Regions from separate parts of the Centipeda dianae genome, predicted to be linked through region 3. Evidence: riboswitches for the same ligand, from Rfam matches in the RefSeq annotation. Region 3 holds a riboswitch; each other region holds the start of a gene.
The links. Region 3 has a riboswitch for cobalamin ahead of QU667_RS08005 (ABC transporter substrate-binding protein). Riboswitches for the same ligand answer to the same signal wherever they lie in the genome.
Positions count from the first base shown of each region.

Region 1: it holds a riboswitch for cobalamin, as region 3 does, so the genes downstream of both, QU667_RS10130 (methylmalonyl-CoA mutase family protein) here and QU667_RS08005 (ABC transporter substrate-binding protein) in region 3, are expected to answer to the same signal.
Region 2: it holds a riboswitch for cobalamin, as region 3 does, so the genes downstream of both, QU667_RS03235 (ABC transporter substrate-binding protein) here and QU667_RS08005 (ABC transporter substrate-binding protein) in region 3, are expected to answer to the same signal.
Region 4: it holds a riboswitch for cobalamin, as region 3 does, so the genes downstream of both, QU667_RS00380 (hypothetical protein) here and QU667_RS08005 (ABC transporter substrate-binding protein) in region 3, are expected to answer to the same signal.

Region 1 covers NZ_CP128650.1:2,076,501-2,079,617, reverse strand. Annotated here, with positions in the region: gene QU667_RS10135 (ubiquitin-like domain-containing protein) at 152-889, shown strand; cobalamin riboswitch at 997-1,229, shown strand; gene QU667_RS10130 (methylmalonyl-CoA mutase family protein) at 1,675-3,117, shown strand, end outside.
Region 2 covers NZ_CP128650.1:672,641-675,757, forward strand. Annotated here, with positions in the region: gene msrB (peptide-methionine (R)-S-oxide reductase MsrB) at 1-675, shown strand, start outside; cobalamin riboswitch at 777-991, shown strand; partial or broken gene QU667_RS03235 (ABC transporter substrate-binding protein) at 1,158-1,271, shown strand; gene QU667_RS03240 (radical SAM/SPASM domain-containing protein) at 1,283-2,308, shown strand; partial or broken gene QU667_RS03245 (TonB-dependent receptor plug domain-containing protein) at 2,339-2,647, shown strand; gene QU667_RS03250 (magnesium chelatase ATPase subunit I) at 2,730-3,117, shown strand, end outside.
Region 3 covers NZ_CP128650.1:1,622,480-1,625,596, forward strand. Annotated here, with positions in the region: gene QU667_RS08000 (TonB-dependent receptor) at 1-86, opposite strand, end outside; gene QU667_RS08005 (ABC transporter substrate-binding protein) at 114-1,187, opposite strand; cobalamin riboswitch at 1,355-1,539, opposite strand; gene QU667_RS08010 (autotransporter outer membrane beta-barrel domain-containing protein) at 1,951-3,117, shown strand, end outside.
Region 4 covers NZ_CP128650.1:79,224-82,340, reverse strand. Annotated here, with positions in the region: gene QU667_RS00385 (TonB-dependent receptor) at 1-1,749, opposite strand, end outside; gene QU667_RS00380 (hypothetical protein) at 1,746-1,949, opposite strand; cobalamin riboswitch at 1,940-2,153, opposite strand; gene QU667_RS00375 (SLC13 family permease) at 2,421-3,117, shown strand, end outside.

The DNA.
Region 1 (3,117 bases), 450 kb from region 3:
ATTCTCTGCGTGCAGGGCTTTTGTGTGGGACGAATATCCTTCTCAGTGGCGGGAAAGGTGTGAAAACACGGGCTGAAAATATTCTGAATCCCATTTTTCATGAAAAATTCAGCGTAAAGTGGGAAAATGCCATCAGCAAAGGGGGAGTTCTATGCAGTGGAAGAAACTGGGACAGCTGATTCAGACAAAGAAAAACACCTTGTTCTGCGCTACGTTGGCGGGGATGATGCTTTTTTCCAGCGGATTCACGATGAACGGATTGCCGAAGAATATGCAGCGCGTGAGCGTGCACGTGGACGGCAAGACCATCACCGACATGACGGTGCAGACGAGACCCGATGATATTTTTGAGAAGCTTGGCGTACAGCTCGGTGCGAAGGACACCTACGAGGTGTTTCACAACGAGGGGGAACGCCATACCGAGATTTCTGTGCGCCGTGCCGTTCCCGTGAGCATCTCGTTCTGGGATGACACGCAGCAGGTTATGACGAGCGGGCGCACCGTCGGCGATGTCATAGCGGAGTACGGCTATAACCCGCATGAGGTGGACGTAACACCGTCCATGGATACCCCCGTCACGGCGGATCTTGTGATCGAACTGACGGAGAACGAGCAGGCAGCCGAACAGCGCCGTGCGCGTGAGCGCGAGGCGGATCGCGTGAGCCGCGGCATTCCGCGCTACCGTGCGGCATACACGATGTACGCATCGGCGTACCTTCCGGGGGACGGCGGCGGCAGCGGTGTCACGGCGACGGGCATGGTCGCCCGCCGCGGCGTCGTCGCGGTCGATCCCGACATCATTCCGCTCGGCTCGCGCCTCTACATCCCCGGCTACGGCGAGGCGATTGAGTTCGGCCGTCGCAGCGTCGAGGTCTATGTCATCGACTAATTGAATTTATGCATAAAAGGAATCACTGTGAGATAATTCACGCAGTGATTCTTTTTTTGTTGACAAAGGAAGTCTTTAGTGGTACTATTCTATCGTACCATAAAAACTAAATATGTATTGGATCAAGTGCAGAGGTTTTGTTTGACAGAGCCTCGATTGCTTCATAGGGAATCCGGTATGGGAGTTATGGACTTCATAAGCCGGAGCGGTCACGCCACTGTAACAGGGAGCGAGTCCACGCGCTGACCTTGCGTCAGCAGTCACTGGGGGGAAATCTCCGGGAAGGTGTGGATGAGCGATGAACTGGAGCCAGGAGACCTGCTTGATTGACAATCACCGATTGACCTGCGAGTGATGGGGATGGAGATTTTGCGGATTCGTTCGCCTCAAGAGAGAGTTTGGCATCATAGACCGAACCAAATGGGGAACTGAGTAACGATACCGAAAAAGCCCGTTCTGCACACCGTGGAATGGGCTTTTTCTTTGCATACATTCCGGTGGTGCGTGGAACGATCCTGAGGAGATCTGTGTGTATGTGAAAAGAATCCCATACCCAGAGATTTCCCCGGGATGAAGGAGTATGCGCTCCTTGGGGAAACATTGCTCATCTTTTCAGTTCTCGTTTTGCTTCCTATATGGAAGCTACGCTCTGAGGGTGGAAGCTCAGGGCGATTTTTTTTCAAGGAATGCAATTCCGCGCAATATGCCAGAATTGCTTTTTTCTTAGTCTGTTCATCCATTGAACGGACAGAGCCTTCCCGCAATAAATTAAAGGAGGACGTACTATGCCGGAAGAAAAAGAACGGTCGAGTGACGAGGAACTTCAGAAACTTCTGAAGAAATCGGCGGACATTGAGGATTTCCCCGACGTTCCGCTCGATGAATTCACGCCGCCCACAGACGAGGAGTGGAAAGCCGCGTGCGAGGCACTCCTCAAGGGCGCACCGTTTGAGAAGAAGATGTTCACAAAGACCTACGAGGGCATCACCTTCGACCCGATGTATACGCGGAAACACACGGAGGAGATCCTGCCGAAGAGTGTGATGCCCGGCATGGGAGACTACCTGCGCGGCGTGGACGCGGCAGGCTACATCGGGCGGCCGTGGGGCATCGCGCAGGCGTGCGATGAGACGCTGCCGTCGGAGAACAATGAGCTCCTGCGCCACGAGAACGACAAGGGCTCGACGATCTACCACATCGTACTTGACTCCGCTTCACGTGCGGGGATTGACGCGCGTCAGGCGGAGAAGGTCGGCGACCTCGGTACGAGTGTCACGACGGTCGAGGATATGCACACCATGCTCGCGGGACTTGATCTTGCGAAATTCCCGCTCTATATCTATGCGGGCGCGAATGCCGTCCCCCTGCTCTCCCTCGTTGCGGCGGCGCGTCGCGCGGCGGGCGAGGATGTGGGGAAGCTGCATGGCATCATCGGCGCGGATCCCATCGGCGCATTCGTGACGGACGGGAAGCTCCCCGCCTCCCTCGATGCCCACTATGACAGCCTCGCGGCGGCGGCACGTTGGGCGACGGCACATGCGCCGCGCGTCAGGACGGTGTTCGTCCGCAGCGATGTCTACAGCAGCGGCGGCGCAAACGATGTGCAGGAGGTCGCTGCGTGTCTGGCGACGGCGGCGGCGTATCTGCGCGCACTGTGCGAGCGCGGGCTGACGATTGACGAGGCGGCGGCGCAGATCGCGTTCGGCTTCTCCATGGGCGCGAACTTCTTCCTGCAGATCGCAAAGCTCCGCGCTGTGCGTCCGATCTGGGCGCAGATTGTAAAGGCGTTCGGCGGCAGCGCCGAATCGCAGAAGATGCACATCCACGCACGCCCCGCGCTCTTCTTCAAGACCATCTACGATCCGTATGTCAATATGCTCCGCAATACGACGGAGATCTTCTCGGGCGTCGTGGGCGGTATCGACTCGTTCGAGAGTGCGCCGTTCGACGAGCCGATCCGCAAGGGGGACGAGTTCTCGCGCCGCATCGCACGCAACATCCAGATCATGCTCCAAGAGGAGTTCGGCCTCCTCCAGCCCATCGACCCCGCGGGCGGCTCGTGGGCGGTCGAGACGCTGACGCGCCAGATGAAGGAAAAAATCTGGGCGCAGTTCCAAGAGATCGAGAAGCAGGGCGGCATCGTCGCGGCACTGCGCAGCGGCTTCGTGCAGGAGGGCATCGCCAAGGTGCTTGAGAGCCGCTTTAAGAGTGCGGATCTGCGCAAGGAT
Region 2 (3,117 bases), 950 kb from region 3:
CGCGTGATCCAAGCATCCCTCGACGCCCTGCAAAAGCACATCGGCAAGCCCGTCGCGATTGAGGTGGAACCGATTGTGAACTTCTACCGTGCGGAGGAAGCGCATCAGGAATATCTTGTCAAGCACCCGAACGGCTACTGTCATATCTCACCCGCGCTCATTGCAAAGATGCGGGAAAAACGCGCCGCCGCAGAAAATGCTGCGAGAGCGGAGGAGGGGGCGGTGCAGCGCACCTATGAAAAGCCTTCGGATGCCGAACTCAAAGAACGGTTGACGGGGATTCAGTACGCCGTCACGCAGCAAAAGGCGACCGAACCCGCCTTCCGAAACGAATACGATCACGAATTCCGCGAAGGAATTTACTGTGACATCACGACGGGCGAGCCGCTCTTTATCTCTACAGACAAATACGATTCCGGCTGTGGCTGGCCCGCATTCTCGCGCCCGATTGACCGTGCGCTCATCGCCGAGCATGAGGATCGCTCCTATGGGATGGTGCGTACCGAGGTAACGGCGGCGGGCAGCGGCGCACATCTGGGGCACGTCTTTGATGATGGTCCTGCGGCAACGGGGGGACTGCGCTACTGCATCAACAGCGCCTCCCTGCGCTTTGTTCCGAAGGAGGATATGGAACGCGAAGGATACGGGGAGTATCTCTATCTGCTGGAGAAATAAATAGGGCAGGAGAGAAGTCTATTGAGATGATTCGCAAAATATCTTTTTGATATATTGACAAGCCCTTCATTCAATGTTATCTTTATCGAAGTATTGAAAAACTTTATAGCATTGGATCAGGTACGAATGTTTAATAGAGAATCCGGTAAGGAAACTATTTCCAATGAAGCCGGAGCGGTTCCGCCACTGTAACAGTGAGCAGCCTGCATAGAAATGCCGACGGTATTTCATGGAATGTCACTGAGGATAATCCTCGGGAAGGCGCAGGTGAGCGATGAACTGGAGTCAGGAGAACTGCCTGATTGACAATCGCCGTTTGACCTGCGAGTGATGGGGATGGGGATTCAGACCCTTCTATTGTGTACAAATTAAGCCCTCTTCTGCTTTTGCAGGAGGGGCTTTTTACTTGTTCTTATGCTAAAAATATGAACATGGTGACGGTGTAGGGAGGGGATGAAAACAAAAGGTGAAAGCGGTAGTACCATCTCTGCACCGTGTCCGATACCTATCGTTACAGTGCGGGGCAGAATGTGATCGAGTGTGTCTATGAACTGGCGCGTGCGGTCTATCCCGAGCGCTTTGCGGATGTGAAGTAAAGGAGACTGCGATGCCGCTGCGGATGTTGGTGCTGAGTCTCACGGGGAACTGTAACCTTGCGTGTCGCTACTGCTACGCATCCGCGCAGGATCCTCATATGATGACATGGGAGACGGCGCATCGTGCCATCGACCTTGCGGCGGCGGGCGGCACGCCCTTCATCCTTCAGTTCTCGGGCGGCGAGCCGCTGCTGGCATTTCCTCTGCTGCGTCGGATTGCGGACTATATCTGTACCAATCGGATACGGGCGCGGATGGATTTGCAGACCAATGGCACATTGCTGACCGAGGGGATGGCAGACTTTCTGCACCATGCGGACATCGGCATCGGTATCAGCCTCGACGGCAGACCCGATGTTCACGATGTGTACCGCTGCTACCCTGATGGGCGCGGCTCGTCGATGGATGTGATCACGGGAATCCAGTGCCTCGGTCGACGCGGCATCGCGGTCGGTCTGACGTGTGTTGTCACGGCGGAGAATGTCGGGAGGCTCTCAGGGCTCATCGAGATGGCATACTACCTCGGTAATGTGCGGCGTATCGGCTTTGACCTCCTGCGCACACAGGGGCGCGGCACCGCTGTTCGCCCTGCACGCGAGGAGGAGATGGCACAGGCGATGGCGGAGGTTTTTGTGCGGAACGAACACCTTGGACGGCTGCACGGATACCGCATCGTGATTGCACAGGAGGAGCAGGGGAGGGGGCTTGCCGAACGCTCGGACAGCGGATTTTCCCACTGTTACGCGATGAACGGGGCAGGAGCGCACATTGACGCTGCGGGGCGCATCTATGCGTGCTCCTCCTTTGTCGGCGATGCGCGCTTTCTGCTCGGCGATGTGGAGCACGGCATCGACGTTCGGCGGCAGGAGGAACTGGCGCATGAGATGCAGGGTGCCATGGCGTTTTGTCGGGCGTGTGCGGATTTTTCGGCCTGCGGCGGCGCGTGCTATGCACGCAGGGCGGGGCAGGAGTATTCTGCCGCATCCGATGCTGAGTGTGCGTTGAAACGTGCGGCGATAAAGGCAGCAGGTGTATAGGAAGCACGGACAAAATCTGCACCAATCTGGTGGAACATCGGTGTAGATTATCGCAACCGCGACTTTGATTCCTCTCTGCTTGCACGCGGGATGGTAGGGCTTGAAGGGCCGTCCGATGCGATTGGCAAATTCCTTCCTACGGATAACTACTGGGTCGTCGATCTCGCGATGAACTATCGGGTCGCCGATGCAACGAAGGTTTATCTCAAGGTGAACAATCTGTTTAACCAATTCTATGCTGAGAAGTCCAACGCACGTGCTTCATGGTGGGGCGCAGCCGAACAGTGGTGGACGGCACCCGGACGCAACTTCATGATCGGTGTCGAGCAGAGTTTCTAACCGAGGATAGGATTGAGGAAGCACTGGTTGGACGTGGTATGCGCACTGTCAGTCAGTGCTTTTTTCCAGAAAGGAAATCGGAATGAAAAAGAGGGTGACATACCCCTTTGCTGCTATCGTTGGACAGGAGGAGATGAAGACGGCGCTTCTCCTCAGTATTGTGATGCCGTCACTCGGAGGTGTGCTCATCAAGGGGGAGAAGGGGACGGCGAAATCCACCGCCGTCCGCGCCGCCGCCGCACTCCTGCCGGATTTGGACGCAGTGCGCGGCTGTGCTTGTCACTGTGATCCTGCGTCTCCCGAACTCTACTGCGATGCCTGTCGCAGCAAGCAGCAGGAGAACGCTTTGCTTCCCACGGAGAAGATCCCCATGCGCGTGGTGGAGCTGCCCGTCAGCGCGACGGAGGATCGCGTCGTCGGGACACTTGACATGGAGATGGCGATTCACTGTGGGCGCAAGGAGTTTGAAC
Region 3 (3,117 bases):
GCGGCTGCGCCATATACGACCGGCAGATGGACGGACCCTGCAAGCAGAATACTGAGGAGAACGGCTCTTTTTTTCATGAGAATCATCCTTTCCAACATTCATGGAGATACATATTATTCTAGGTTCGATATGACCTTTGAACCGCCCCCCTTGGTTTCCATATCGCATTCAATGTCCGGATACAGACCTTTTGCAAACAGGCAAAGCCCCTTTGCTGTGCGCAGCCCGGGCATATACATATACTCCACAGGAATTGGGTAGACGCGGTTTTCCCGCACGGCTTTGAGCGAACGGTATTCCGGATGATGCATCAACTGATCTGCAAAAGAAGCCGTATGCTCATCAAAATATTCCACAAAGATAACATCCGGATCTAAGACCAATAAAGTCTCCGCGTCGCGAAACTGCACATCTGTCGCCATACGAGCACCGAGTGTGTGCAGAAAATCACCGACAAGCCAACGCGCATTATAGTTGATCACATATTTTGATGGTGAGCCTTCCAGAACGATGACACGATCCTGCCTTTTCCCCGCTGTTTGTTCCCGTATCTGCCCAATCTGAGCGGAGATGTCTGCTGCAATCGCCTCAGCTCTCTCCGGACAGCCAAACACGATACCAACATCACGTATGTAGCGGAGTTCTTTTTCGATGGTCTGTTTCTCTCCGGTATTTGATGTCACAGGAATATAGGTAGCTACACCACGTTTGTGCCACCATTCTGTCGATCGGAGTCTCCGCTCAGAAAATGCGGATTGCCGTGCGAAAATCAGATCCGGTTCCGCGGCCAGAATCATTTCCAAACTTACTCTCTCCGGAGCAATTTCCTGTATTTTGGCAAATTCCTCCGGATACCGCTCCTGTAAATCAGTCGTATGCGGAGGCTCCATACAGGCTAATACGATGCGATCTGCCAATCCCAACGCCAAGAGGATTTCAATGTTGTTCCAATCCATCACCACAATCCGCTGCGGTTCACGCGTGATGACCAACATCTCCTGCTGTCCTCGTGAGTTATAGGTCTGCACACTGCGCACCGTCGTCTGTCTCTCCGGCAGAACATCATGAATCGGTAAAGATGTTGTTGTAAATTCACGTAAAATAAAGATCGTGCAAAATATCACAGCGAAAAGAAAAAACAATATCCCAAGATCCGATATGTGCTTGTATCTGCGACATCGACACATCAGATCATACGCCTCTCCTTCTGCCTGATCCCCATTACCTTTTTCTCGTTATGCTTTCGAGCAAAAGATGCACACACCATGTAACAAAAAAAGCCTTCTTGCTCTCCGGCAAAAAGGCACACGAAACACACAAAGATAATCGCGCCTTCCTGTCTCTCGCAGGGACGATACAGCGTTCCAATCGGGCAGTTCTTCTGGCTCTGCTTCCTCGTCTTCCCCGCCTTCCCGGTTTCCCAGTGACATATTGAGGTCGACTCTGCATTACAGCTGCGGGACAGCGCAGGTCTTGCACCTGCTTCTCTATTCAGGAAACACGGATAAATTCAGCACCGCCGTCTTAGCACATCTTTTCCGCCCTGCCATCGTCAACAAATCCTCCACATAGCCCTACTATGCGTCCGGTTTGTTTCCTTGGCAGGACAAAAAATCTGTACCAATACGACGGACTTCATTTTATCAGTGATTCCTTGAGCGCAATGCGCACCCGATTGGCAAAATATTGAATTATATTTTTATTTCAAAAAGATAAGCCTAGATTATCATACTGTTAATACACTGTCAAGTTGAATTGTGATGCAACAATACAATCAAAAACCTCATTTATTCTACTTTCTCGATTGCCGATATGTCGTCATTTTTCTTTTGCATAATTTTTTAACGAAAATTTATTTTACAATAAAAAAAGCAGATGTTATAATAGCCGACGATTATGTTGCTTGGATGAAATGCGGTGTTTCGTCCCGATGATGAAGGAGGAATAATTATGGCGTATTGGAAGATGCTCGGCAGGAGAAACAAAAAGAACATGGTTCTTGCCTCTATGCTGGCGGTAAGTGTCCTATCGAGTGCGACGGTATGCGCGGCGAAAACGATTGAGAAACATACGAACGGCAAAGCCTACGGCCGTACGATGCACGACGACCAAAAAGAAGTATGGAATGAGGATGTCACGGTCAACGTCTCCGGCAATGGGGGCGGCCAGTGGTACAACAATGTGACGGGGCTGTACCTCTTGGAGGGCGCAGATCTCACGATCAACGGCGACTTGAAAATGGTGGTGAAAAACAAAAATCCGGCCACGCGGGGCAAATCATCGTCCACCTCGGACATCGCACATTACTATATGAGCGGCATCTATGCGGGTTACGGCGGGTACTCGTACGGTGAGCAGCACGGGGATACAAAATGCACAATCAACGGCAACGTGGATATGGACATTGTAGGCGTGGCGCTCCAAGCCAATAAGGACGGATACATCACCGTGCGCGGCGGCAAGATCGTCACGCACGCACTCACCACATCCGATACCTATGCGATGCTTGCCGAGGAGGGCTCGGTGTTCATGAATACCGGTGCCGATGGGAAGACTCCGGGGACAGCAGACGTGGATGTCTATGGCAACCTCGGGGTGCTGCACAAAAACTATGGCATCGACCCCAATCCGGACGCACACGGCTCTTTCGTCTCCATTGGTCTGACCACGGCAAAGTCGAAGCTGACCGGCGGTGTGCTCAACGAGTTCGCTGAAAACGGACAGAACAAACATCACGCCGGTGTCGATATGTACCTGAAGAACGGTGCCGTCTGGAACAATCAGTGGATCGGCGCGGAACGCGTGGCGGCTCCCAACCGGGCGGACAAAAACACCTATCTCTACACAGGAAGCAAGGTGAGGAACCTTGTCGGCGGGGCGTCGGAGGCGGAGCGCGGACACATCCACCAAAAAGACACGCGCCCCATTACCGTAGATAACTACAGCGGTCATGAGGCGGTGCATTATGGTCGTGCGGCGGACGGCAGTCTCGTCGGAGGGAATTTCGTCGTCAACCATGCCGCCGCAGGTTCGCAGGTGACGCTCTCCGCACAGAATCCGACCATCGGCAAGAGCCTGAACGAGGAGGAATACAAGGCGGAAGTGGAGAAAAGCTTG
Region 4 (3,117 bases), 850 kb from region 3:
GCGCTCCTCGCCGTCCTGCAGCTGATACTTGTCCGCCCCGCGCATGACATCGATGTTGTTCGCCTGTGTGATGTCAAAGAACGCGAGGGTATACAGCATATCCCGGTTCGCATACTTCACGCCGATCTCGTTCTGCTTCGTCTTGGCGGGCGGCAGAACCTCGCCGCTGTTCTTATATTTGCTGCTGACCACCGAGCCGACGTCGAAGTACTCCGCATGACTGACATAGACGGATGTATCCTTCGTCGGGCGGTAGGTGAGGGCATAGGTCGGCGTGGTCGCACTCGAATCCACGCTCGTCTTTACCTGCCCCGTATTCAAATCGTATGCCTTCACATTCGCCGCATGGTGATGCACGCCGAGCAGCACATCCCACTTGTTGATCGTGATCGTATCGACGAGCGAGATGCCCTTGATCGAGGTCTTGTTGTTCATCGCCTCCTCGTATGCCGTCGTCGGAGCCGTATGCTGATTCAGAACGCCCGTATAGATATTGCCCGTACCGAGTTTATAGACGGTACCGCCCTTCTTTGCCGCCTCGCGTTCCCGCCATGCGCGATCCACCGCAAGGGTCAGATCGTGCTCCGTCTTTCCCGCGCGGAGTTTTCCGTTCACCCCCATCTGGATGTAGTTCGCGCGCTGCGGGGTCGTCGTCGTCTGCTCCTCAAGATCGAAATCGCCCGCGTCATTCTTGATGACGAGCGCACTGTAGCGGTACATGACATTCTTGTTCAGCTTGTTCTTGAGGTAGCCTGCGTTGACGAAGCCCTTCCACGCCTCCGAGAATTTCTGCTCGTGGTTGAGAATCGCCATCCAGCCGTAGCTCTCCTTGTCCATGCCGTCAAACGCATAGTTGCGCGATGCCTTCGGCACGGCGGGGAGATGTGTGACACCACTGCCAATCTTGAACCAGCGCTGACCGCCGGCCACCTGATTCTGACGGTAGCCCGTGAAGAAGTTCGTCTTGCTCTTTGCGTCCTCGTGGTCGATATTGACGTAGATGCTCGCGGACTTCACCTTCTGCCCGTCAACCGCCGTCTCGCCGTCCACCTTCTCCGCCATGAGGCGTGCGCCCCAGTCCTTGTTCCCGCCGAAGCGGCGTGCGAGGTCAAAATACGCCCCCGCCATGCTCTGCCCAGAGTGCGTCAGCGTCAGACGCGTGATCGGCTCCTCGCCCGCACGCTTCGTCGTAAAGTTGATGATGCCGCCCGCCGCATTCGTTTCATAATGCGTTCCCGTAGACGCAATGCCGCTGTTCGGACCGGAGATCACATCCGCCTTCTCCACGGCATACATCGGCGCGTTGAACTGCGTGAACATCCCCGGCACGCCGTTGACAAAGGTATTCGTCCCGTTCGAGCGGAATCCGCGGTGCTGGAAATCGTTGTGCAGAACGCTGCCCACGGGGCGGATCGACGGCGAGACCGCAAGCACGCTGTCGAGCGGCTGGCTCGGATCGCCGAACGACTTGATCGTCTCCTGTGTGATGTTCGTCGTCGTGAACGGCGTCTCCATCGTGTCCTTGCTGCCGAGGAAGCCGACACTGCCCTCACGCGCGACAAAAACGCCCTCCGGCCCATCCTCCTCCACCGCTGCCTCGCGCTCCCCCGCGACCTCGACGGGCGCGAGCTCATAGGTGTCGAGCGTCCCCCCGTGGGCATCCGTCCTCTCTGCGGCGCTTGCCGCACCCATCCACATCGAGCCGACAGCCGCAAGCGCGACCGCAAGCGCCAGCTTTCGTTTCGTCATGTCCATTTCCTCCCTGCTGCGCGGGTATCTCCGCCCGTGCGCTCCTCCATGCACATCCCCATCTTCATCGTGCGCTCATATACAAAAGCCCCGTCCACGGCAGACGGGGCTTTCCCACACGAAAAAAGCCTGCCGTCCTGTCCATCGCAGGATGCAGAGGAGAGCGACGCTCCCCCACGGGGCGCAGCACTCCGGCGCACGAGATTCGGTAGGTCTTCCGGCTCTGCATCATCGTCCGCCTCACCTTCCCGGTTTCCCAGTGGTCGAAGCGCGCACACACGGCTTCCTGAGGTTTTCTCTGCATTACGGCGGCGGGACCGCATCGGCTTATGAAGTCACGGCATTGCCGCGCTTCCCGATTTCCCTGTTACACTCTTTCGAGTACCGAACCTGCTTATGAAGTTTGGATTTCAGTATAAGTGAATGCCGCTCTGTTTGTCAATCGTTTTTCGTTCCACATAAATGGTATGATATATATACGAAAGGAAAACATAACCGCTATTTATGTTTTTAATGTCAAAGTTTCATAGGTCGTTCGTCCGTTTTTGGCAGGAAAAACCAAAAGAGAGAGAGAATTATAAGAATTCGTCAAAAGAAAGTCTCTGAAATTTCCAAGGGAGACTAATCGGATCACCGCGATCCGCAACGAACTGTATGAAGGAGATGTATTCATGGATGCAGCAATGCTCACACTTGGGGTTCTCGGCGTGGCGGCGTTCCTCTTCGCCACCGAGATCATCCCGCTTGCCGTGACGGCGATGGGCGCGGCGATCGCGCTCGGACTCTTGGGGGTGCTCACCCCCGCACAGGTTTTCTCCGGGCTCTCGAACTCCACCGTCGTCCTGTTCGCCGGTATGTTCATCATCGGTGCGGCGATGTTCCAGACGGGGCTCGCGCAAAAAATCGGCATCGCCGTCGTCAAAAAATCGGGCAATGACGAACGTGCATTGATGGCGGCACTGATGCTCATAACGATCATCCTCTCGTCCGTGTCCTCGAACACGGCGACGGTCGCCTGCCTCATGCCCGTCGTCATCCAGATCTGCGCCGCCGCGCGGCTGCCCGTCTCACCGCAGCTGATGGCGCTCGCCGTCGCGGCGAACGTCGGCGGTACGATCACGATGATCGGCACGCCGCCGAACATCCTCATGAGCGCGACGCTCGGCGCGAGCGGGCTCACGCCGTTCGGCTTCTTCGAGTTCGCATGGATCGGCGTCCCGCTCTCGATCATCGGCATGATCTATATGCTGACCATCGGGCGCAAACTCTGCCCGCGCCGGCTCGTGGACAGCGAGGCCGTTACGGGTGAGGAGGAGGAGGCAAAGGATCCGCGCAAGATGATGATCTGCGCCGCGATCCTCGTCGGTG